3 regions of the Lysinibacillus sp. BSL11 genome follow, and region 2 is predicted to be linked to each of the others. Evidence: riboswitches for the same ligand, from Rfam matches in the RefSeq annotation. Region 2 holds a riboswitch; each other region holds the start of a gene.
The links. A riboswitch is a leader RNA that binds a small molecule or an ion and turns the genes downstream of it on or off. The one in region 2 is predicted to bind S-adenosylmethionine.
Positions count from the first base shown of each region.

Region 1: it holds a riboswitch for S-adenosylmethionine, as region 2 does, so the genes downstream of both, metA (homoserine O-acetyltransferase MetA) here and RCJ95_RS05245 (methionine ABC transporter ATP-binding protein) in region 2, are expected to answer to the same signal.
Region 3: it holds a riboswitch for S-adenosylmethionine, as region 2 does, so the genes downstream of both, RCJ95_RS19630 (bifunctional homocysteine S-methyltransferase/methylenetetrahydrofolate reductase) here and RCJ95_RS05245 (methionine ABC transporter ATP-binding protein) in region 2, are expected to answer to the same signal.

Region 1 covers NZ_JAVGCX010000007.1:27,223-30,506, reverse strand. Annotated here, with positions in the region: gene RCJ95_RS09565 (TrmB family transcriptional regulator) at 1-86, shown strand, start outside; gene RCJ95_RS09560 (hypothetical protein) at 110-496, shown strand; gene RCJ95_RS09555 (nucleotide excision repair endonuclease) at 547-918, opposite strand; SAM riboswitch class I at 1,122-1,233, shown strand; gene metA (homoserine O-acetyltransferase MetA) at 1,357-2,292, shown strand; gene RCJ95_RS09545 (GerAB/ArcD/ProY family transporter) at 2,333-3,284, opposite strand, start outside.
Region 2 covers NZ_JAVGCX010000003.1:197,494-200,777, reverse strand. Annotated here, with positions in the region: gene RCJ95_RS05250 (methionine ABC transporter permease) at 1-270, opposite strand, end outside; gene RCJ95_RS05245 (methionine ABC transporter ATP-binding protein) at 260-1,288, opposite strand; SAM riboswitch class I at 1,371-1,474, opposite strand; gene RCJ95_RS05240 (thioredoxin family protein) at 1,531-1,842, opposite strand; gene RCJ95_RS05235 (hypothetical protein) at 1,857-2,198, opposite strand; gene gcvH (glycine cleavage system protein GcvH) at 2,290-2,670, opposite strand; gene RCJ95_RS05225 (arsenate reductase family protein) at 2,752-3,108, opposite strand.
Region 3 covers NZ_JAVGCX010000018.1:26,152-29,435, forward strand. Annotated here, with positions in the region: gene RCJ95_RS19630 (bifunctional homocysteine S-methyltransferase/methylenetetrahydrofolate reductase) at 1-1,448, opposite strand, end outside; SAM riboswitch class I at 1,537-1,637, opposite strand; gene RCJ95_RS19635 (protoporphyrinogen oxidase) at 1,737-3,131, opposite strand.

The DNA.
Region 1 (3,284 bases), on a different contig from region 2:
TACTCATTAATCGGTTAGTAAAACGGGATGATCAGGAGTTAGAAGACTGGATTGCTAAGGAGCGGAAAGCTTTTTTCTTAGAATAGTCTTATAAGGGAAGGGGAGTAACTTGAAAAAATTCGTGTTGCTAGGTTTAATGAGCTTACTCATGCTAGGAGCCTGTAATGCTACACCACCAACCAATCCACCAACGATTCATGAGCTAACGGTTGTCCCAGATAATGTCCAAAAAAATATTGTTTCTAATGACAGAATACAACTATTACATGAAAATGATGCTCCATATTATCTTGTTTATTATTCAAAAGGGAATGTATTGGCAAGTATTACAGCTGAGGGAAATAGGCTTATCATCCAGTTAGAAGAAGGCAGCGAGCAAAGGAAAGAGGCTCAGCCCTATGTTTTTCAAATCACCGTCAAGAATCCTGAGCTTGATACCATTGATTTGCGAATAAACGGTCAGAGTACGCCCATTGATCGTATGACCATTATGTGATAAAAGAAACCGAAATCTTTAGATGAGATTTCGGTTTCTTTATGAGATGTCTAATAAAAGACTTTGTCTACGTTATATTTAGAGCGGAAAGTATTAATCGCGTATGTTTCGTAAATTTCACGTTCCATTGGATCTTCTACTTCATAGACTTCAATTTTGAACACTTCATCACGATGGTTTTTCATCGGAGATACATTATCCTCGAAATGTTTTTTAATACGTTGACGAATTTTACGTGCTTTCCCAACAAATAATAGCTCATTCTTGTCATTATAGAATAAGAAAATGCCGCCTTTATCACGTGTGATTTTATGGAAGTCAATAAAACCGAAGTAAGGTGTGATTGGCACATCACCTGGTTTTAAATCTTGTTCACGTTGACGGATTACTAGATCTGGTTTTGGAAATTCAATTTTAATCAAACTATTCACGTTCCTCTCTCTTACTAAAAGTATATGGTAACATAATTACGGCATGTTTACCATAAATTTTAAATGCAGAAACACCACATATAGCAAGCTTAGTGTACATCAATTGAGCAAGGAACATGCACATGAATCACAAAATATTCTATGAATTATTGATATTCTAACTAGTTCGTGTTACAATTCAAGATAATTAAATAATCTTATCAAGAGAAGCTGAGGGATTTGGCCCGATGACGCTTCAGCAACCTCTAACAATTGTTAGAAAGGTGCTAATTCCAGCAAAGGATTTTTTCCTTTGAGAGATAAGAGTGGACGTGAAAAAAATCCTTCTCATTCTATCTCGTATGGAATGAGGAGGATTTTTTAATTTCGTTGCATCCTATGCAAGCAAGGTTTGCTAAAAGAGAGTGATTATAGAGAGGGGAAAGCAAGATGCCAATTAATATTCCGAAAAATTTACCAGCTGGAGAACATTTACGTGAGGAAAAAATCTTCGTCATGGAAGAAGATCGTGCGAAAACACAGCAAATCCGTCCATTAAATATATTAATATTAAATTTAATGCCTGAAAAAGAAAAAACAGAGCTCCAATTATTACGTTTATTGGGGAATACACCATTACAGGTGAATATTACCTTTTTGAATACAGCCACACACGAGTCTAAAAATGTGAGTAAATCCCATTTGCAGCTTTTTTACACAACGTTCAATCAGATTCGACACCGCCGCTATGATGGTATGATTATAACTGGTGCGCCAGTAGAAAAAATGGCTTTTGAAGAGGTCAACTATTGGCAGGAAATTTCAGAAATTATGGATTGGTCTAAAAAGAATGTGACATCCGTGCTACATATATGTTGGGGGGCACAGGCTGCATTGTATCATCATTATGGCATTGGGAAGGTCGAGCTTTCTGCTAAATGCTCAGGTGTCTATTCCCATGTGATTACAGATTTAACTGTAGATTTGGTACGTGGCTTTAGTGATTTATTTACTGCGCCCCACTCACGCTATACATCTGTTTCGATTGACGAGGTTCGTAATCATCCAGATCTACGATTATTATCCTATTCAGAGGATGCAGGGGTATTTATTGTACAATCAAAAGATAATAAAAATATTATGATTACGGGGCATCTAGAGTATGATGCGACAACGCTAGCCGATGAATACAGTCGCGATGTGGCGAAGGGCATAGATATCGCTGTTCCTGTAAACTACTTCCCGAATGACGATCCGACACAAGTGCCGATGAATACATGGCGTGCCCATACGCATCTATTATTCTCTAACTGGTTGAACTACTATGTTTACCAAGAAACACCATATGAATGGGATTTTGTAGATGAAATCGAATATCATATTTAATTAATAAAAAGTCTAATTTCTTTTCTAGCTTTAAAAGAAATTAGACTTTTTGATTGTCATTTTCTGTTTCCTGCTGAGGTGTTTCGTTTTTTTGAGCTTTGGATTTACGATTTCGAATAACTACCACAATCAGCAATAGTATGGGTAATAAAATGGTGAAAATAAAGGAAAAGATTGGCCAAATTTCATTATTATAATTAGTAGAATGCACAATATCTGGATGAACAATTTGAGAAAGTCCAATAACAATTATCCCCATCGGTATAATGAGTGGGCGATGATCCTTGATCTTTAAAATTTGTGCGAGGCCAACAACGGTCGTATAGAAATACATAAATGTACGAATATAAATAGACGAAATCCACATAAATGCCATAATGATCTCTATACGCTGTAAAAAATTTCCTATAGATATTCTTTGTGCTAAGGCATAGCTAGGAAAAGTCCTTGATGCTGTGTTTTCAGGACCTAATACAAGAATCGATAGGACAATCAACGTAACTAAGACGATTCCACCAAAGATTGCCCCAATATATAGCCCTTTCTGTGCAGACGGCTGTACATTGACACCAGTAGGATAGAGCATCATTAATACAAGTAATGGAAAGGAAAAGATACTCATAAAGCGTGCAATACTATAAAACATAGATGTTTTGGTTGCTTCTAGTAGAGGCTGAATATTCTCAAATGTAATTTGAGGGGTAATACTAAGGACGAAAAAAATAAAAATAAAGATAAACAATGGGAAGAGGATTTCTGCCGAACGGGCAAAGGTCTCAATTCCTAAATAAGCGGCATACATAATAATGATACTGAACAGTAGGGCAAATGCTAATGTCGGTGTCTCTGGCATTACTTCCGTTTTCATGAAAATACCGATAAAATAGAGTAATTCTCCAGCCGAAAGAAAGGTCATAATCAGGAAACAAATTGCTGTGATTTTCCCAAAAAAACGCCCAAGAATTTTTTCATTAGCCTCGATAAAGTTTAGA
Region 2 (3,284 bases):
TGTACCTAGTAAAAACTTCGTAAATGGAATTAATAAAATAATTAATACGATAAATGGAATGGAACGGAAAATATTGACGAGTGATCCTGTTAAAAAGTTAACGATTTTATTTGCCCATAACTGATTGGGACTAGTTAAAAATAGAACAATACCAATGACTAACCCAAGAATAAATGTCACAACCGTTGATATAGCTGTCATGTATAATGTTTCATACGTAGCTTGCCACATATTTTCCCAGTCTACATTCGGAAAGAGATTAGTTAGCATTTTCAATCACCTCCGTCTGTACTTCCACTGTATTTAAATAACGAAGGGCTTCAGTGACGTTTGTCTGAGAGCCATCAATTTGCACAATCAATGTACCATATGCACCATTTTTTGTTTGCGAAATATTTCCGTGAACAATACTTACTTCTACATCAAATTGTTTCACAAGATGTGAGATGACAGGCTGTTCTGTTTTTTCACCAACAAAAATAAGTTTGACAAGTTGTCCAGTTGGATAGTTTGTTTTAATTTGTGCTACCGTATCTTGTGTTTCCTTAGTGTCTGTAATTTGAGATACAAACTTCTTAGTAATAGCTGCCTGTGGGGCTTGGAAGACTTGCAATACCTCACCACGTTCCACAATTTCGCCTGCCTCCATCACCGCTACACGATGACAAATTTTGCGAATGACATGCATTTCGTGGGTAATCAGGACGATTGTTAAGCCTAAGCGTTCATTTATATCTACGAGTAAATCAAGAATAGCATCCGTTGTTTCAGGATCGAGTGCGGAAGTCGCCTCATCACATAGTAAAACCTCTGGATTATTCGCTAATGCACGTGCAATTCCTACACGCTGCTTTTGTCCACCAGAAAGCTGGGATGGATAGGCCTTATCGCGCCCTTCTAAGCCTACAAGGGCAATCAATTCCTTCACACGTGCTTCACGTTGAGCCTTTGGGAAGCCTGCGATTTCTAAAGGGAATGCAATATTTTCGGCAACTGTTCTCGACCAAAGTAAATTGAAATGCTGGAAAATCATACTTACCTTTTGTCTAGCCGCTCTAAGCTTTTGCCCTTTTATCGATGAAAATTCTTGATTGTTCACCGTTACTGTTCCTGCTGTCGGTTTCTCTAAACCGTTTAATAAACGAATCATGGTACTTTTACCAGCACCACTATAGCCGATAATGCCAAAAATTTCACCTTTATTAATAGTAAGGTTGACGTCTTTGACTGCCGTTAATTCGCCATTTGCTGTTTTGTATTTCTTTGTAATATTTTGAAGCTGGATCATAGCGAATACTCCTTTTCTCATATAGAAAACCCCTTCACTCACAGACAAGTAGAAGGGGTCACGTATGATACGTTAAACCGTTCTCTCATCTTTCAAAGAAAAATCTTTGAGTGATTTGGCACCTTTTCACATTGTGATGGTTGCCGGGCTTCATAGGGCACTTCCCTCCGCCACTCTTCATAAGAGTTCGATATATTTAATGTTTTAGTAATATATTTGATACTTTACCACGCTAGTAAAGTTCAGTCAATTGATTTTTTTAACAATTCATATAAAAATGGTACGGATTGAAAGGCATAAATTTTTTCTGTCACTTTTCCGCCATCACTGATGAGTAGACAGGGAACACTTTCAATTTGATGCTCATAGGCAATGTGTTCCAAAAAGTTGATATTTGCTTTACCAATTTGTAGCTGTGGCAGTAATTGTTCAATAACGGACATCATTTTAGATGCCACTGCACATGTTCCACACATCGGAGTATATAAATAAAATGCAGTTTTCTCTCCCGACTGTTTAGCCGTTTCCCACTGCTCTGTTGACCATTCTTCCATTTACTCACGCAACCTTACAAAATATATTCATTATGGATTGAAAAATGTGCACGCAGTAAAATCATCGCTAGGACTTTTCTTGGTGTCGTTTCTACTTCCTTGTATGTTGGCATTGTGCGCAGATGCTCAGCTTCTGGATAATGTCTGTCCATTAATGCACGTAGCTTATCCCCAGAAGTATCTGCATCAAAAAAAGTAAATAGCTCACAGCCCTCATAGGGATCCAGTAGTTCTTCTAGTTGATGCACACCAATTGTACCATTCGTACATAGTATTGTAACATTCTCATTCAAAATAGGCTCAATTTGTAGCTTATCTGAACGCCCTTCTACTATCAAGCATTTTCCCTCGAACATTACGCCACCTCCATTTAGAGATCCCCACTTATAAGTCATTATATAACAAAAAACGCCGGTAGTTGCCGACGTTTTTCGATTATGGCTTGTCTTATTCAGCGATCATTTCTTCGTATTGCTCTGCTGTCATTAGTTTCTCAACTTCTGATGCATCAGCAGGCTCAACAACGATCATCCATGCTTTTTCATATGGTGATTCATTAACGAATTCTGGGCTATCTTCTAAATCTGCATTTACTTCCACTACAGTACCTGAGATTGGTGCATATAATTCAGAAACAGTTTTTACTGATTCTACGCTACCGAATGGATCATCTGTTTTGATTTCGTCGCCAACTTGTGGAAGCTCAACGAATACGATATCTCCTAATTCAGATTGTGCGAAGTGAGTAATACCAATACGTACTTTTCCATCTTCTACTTTTACCCATTCATGTTCTTCAGAGTATCGTAAGTCTTTAGGTGTGCTCATGCAAAAAACCCCTCCATAAATATGTAATATATTCACTTTCAGTGTGCCATACTTCTCCTCTAAATACAAGGTTTAATACGGTTATTTCCAAGCTTGCTCAAAATCTACTTCTTTAAAACCTAAAGTAACTTTTTTTCCATCTGTGACGATGGGACGTTTAATTAACATACCATCTGAAGCTAATAACTCAAGCTGCTCATCCTCCGTCATTTCGGCTAACTTGTCCTTTAAGCCAAGCTCACGATATTTCATACCTGAGGTATTAAAAAATTTCTTCAAAGGCTGTCCGCTAGCCTGCCAAATAGCTGTTAATTCTTCTTTAGTGGGAGGTTGCTCTGCGATATGTACCTCTTCATAGGAAACCTCATGCTCATTTAACCACTTCTGTGCCTTTTTACATGTTGTACATTTCGGATAATGGAAAAATTGAATCGTCATTACAATGCTCCTCTTCTGTCTTTTTCTGTAGTATACCATCATAGTTGTTTTCAATGGTGAACTTCACTCTTTTTTGTAAGTTTATCCACTAGTTTTGCATTTTTATCCGTCCTCTTACGATATTAGTCATTTTTCTTATATAAAAAAACCTAGCTATCTTTTGCAGATAGCTAGGT
Region 3 (3,284 bases), on a different contig from region 2:
TTCTCCAAGCGTGTCACAGCACGATCTAACACACGGACGTTTGGATTAAATGCAGCAGCAACTGAAAAATTTGCTTTTTTACGAAGTGGCTTACCTGAGAACGAGACCCCTTCATTTAATTGCTTAATTAATTGGATTAGCTCCATGGAAGATACATCATAAACACTTGTCGCACCTGGGAAATCTCCTACTTTCGTTGGATCACCCGTAACGGCCAACACATCATGAATACCTAAAGCATTTAACCCCATTAAATGGGATTGTAGACCAATTAAATTACGGTCGCGACATGTAATATGAGTTAGTGGGCGTACACTATGTGTGCTCTTCAACAATGCGCCCATTGCAATATTACTAATACGTGGAGAGGCCAGTGAATTGTCTGCCATCATAACTACATCTGCACCTGCATCATATAATTGCTTTGCTCCTTCAAGGAACCCATCGATCTCTAAATGTCTAGGTGTATCCAACTCTACTATGACAGAGCGTTCACGTTTAACTTTTTCATGAAGAGGCTCATACTTTGTTGGCTCCGCTTCTCGAACAATCTCAATCTTTTTAGGCTTCGCATGCTTCTCCTGAACCGGTGATAACTCTTCTAAATACTTCTTTGCTGCTGCAATATGTTTGGGTGTTGTACCACAACAGCCCCCTATTAAGCGTACACCTTGATCACGCAATTCAACAGCCGCTCGACCAAAATAATCAGCTTCTGACTCATAAACGACACGCCCATCCTCTAAGTCCAGAAGTGAAGCATTTGGATAGGCTGACATAAATGCCTTATGAGGAAGTTCTACACCCTCAAATGCCAGAATTGTATGGTGTGGACCTAGTCGACAATTGACACCAACAATATCAGCACCTAGGGCTTCAAGCTCATGGAGAGCATTATTTAAAGACATCCCATTTTGTAAAACACCAGGCTCATGCATAGAAACTTGTGCAATAATCGGCAATTTTGTTTTTTCTCGTAGCATCTTTAAGGTTGCTGTTAATTCTTCAAAATCATAATAAGTTTCAAGTAAAAGGCCATCTGGATTCCCTGCAAGTAAGACTCTTGCTTGTTCTTCAATAGTCGCTAATATTTCATCCAAGGTTGCATCACTTTTACGAATTCCCCGAATACCACCAATTGTTCCTAAAACAAATTGACCGCCATCAGCCGCTGCTCGTTTTGCGATGGTGATAGCAGCTTCATTAAATTGTTGGACACGTGATTCTAATCCATAGCGAGCTAATTTAATGGCATTTGCACCGTACGTATTCGTTTGAATGATGTCAGCACCAGCTGCAATATATTCTCTATGAATCTTTTCAATTAACTCGGGTCTCTGAACATTCATTTCCTCATGGCAATACTCCAATCCATAGCCATATAGCACTGTGCCTATTGCACCGTCTGCCGTCAATACATGCGTTTTTAACCTTTCAAGCAATCCCATAAAATTAGCCTCTCTTCCTATGTCTCTATATAATAAAAAGCCTTCTTTCATAAAAAAGAAGGCTTTAACGATTCATCATTGTTGTTCCTTCTCATCTTCGACTCAACGGTCTTCTGGATTTAGCACCTGACAATAAAGTTGGTTGCTGAAGCTTCAATGGGCCAGTCCCTCTGCTTCTCTTGATAAGAATTAAGTATGAATTTTTTAAATAATTAAAAGAATCATATCGTTTACTGACGAATGAGTCAAGACTATTTCACATAACAAAGTTTTTTTCCACTTAAAATCTTAGAAATTGGCAAGTTCCTTTGCAAGCTCTTCGCCAATTTTTTTCCCATTTTGAATGCAAGCACCGATACCTACGCCAAAATATGAGCACCCTGCAATCGATAAATTAGGGTATTTCTCATGTAATTCTTGTAGTAATCCTTGTAATGCCTCACGATGCGCTAGATCATATTTAGGCATTTGATCAATCCATTTTGTTACATTCACAACGGTTGGTTGCTCCTCTATTCCTAGGCTCTTTCTCACATCTTCTAAAGCAACTGCTGCCAATTCTTCATCCGTCATGGCATGTAGTTGCTCATAGGCTGGATTGATGCTCTTATAAAAGAGTCGCACAAGTAATTTATTTTCTTTCGATGTATGCTTCCATTTACGACTAGTCCAAGTTGCTGCATTACAAGTAACGTCTGAATTATGGGAAACAATATAGCCTGTTCCATCTGCTGGCAATTTAGCATCTGGCACATCAAAACCTAAATAGATAGTAATCGCTGACGCTGTCGTAAATCGATCAAAATAGCGGTTTAAAGATTCATCCTGTAGCAGATTTTGGACAGTATCGTTCGGTAATGCTAAAACGACATAATCTGACTCAATAATTTCACCATTAGCTAAGGTAATAGTGTAGTTCTTATCTTGTTTTTGAACATTTAAAGTAGTAACACCCTTGATAATTTCTACATCGGATAAGGTTTGTTCAAGTCGATCAATTAAAGAAGATAAACCTTTTTTAAACGATATAAATTTTTTGTTCGCTGCTTTAACAAATTGCTCACGATTCGCATCAAAGCCTTTAATAATACTTCCATAATCATTCTTATAATCAATCAAATACGGTAAAGTAGAGCCAATAGAAAGCTGATGTAAATCTCCCGAATAAACACCTGCAAGGACTGGTGCAATTTGATTTTTCACCAGTTCCTCTCCTAAATAGTAAGTTAAAAATTCACCGATTGAACTTTCCTTTGTGAAGCTATTGTTTGGCAATGTTAAATCCTTCAACGCTTCTTTTTTTCCTTGCTCGGAAATAAGTGTACTTTCCTCTAAGGATGCTAAACTCATCGGTATTCCGAAAGTTGAATCTGCCGGAATAGCATGTAACTCATTATTCGTATAAATATAAGAAATACCTGTTTCGTTGTAAACTAGTTCCGCCTCAAAATCAAGCTCCCGCACGAGTTCCATAACGCCTTGATGACGGGCTACAATAGAATCAGCACCCGTTTCCATGATGAAACCTTTTTCATGTGCTGAATATAATTTGCCTCCTAAATATGTATTTTTTTCTATAAGCACTAGACGAACATCTAAATTATGTTCCTTTACTTGACGTTGCAAATAATGCATTGTACATAGTCCTGTAATACCGCCGCCTAAAACAACAACTGTTTTCATCATAACCGCCCCTATTATTCGTTCTTTCTACAGTATAATCTTTTTTTCATTGAAAATTACGTTAAACCCTTTACAAATTTAGCAAAAATAGAGCTATTTCTTCAGTGAAATAGCTCTTACTTTCTGAATCTCTATAAGATTGATCCTCTATAA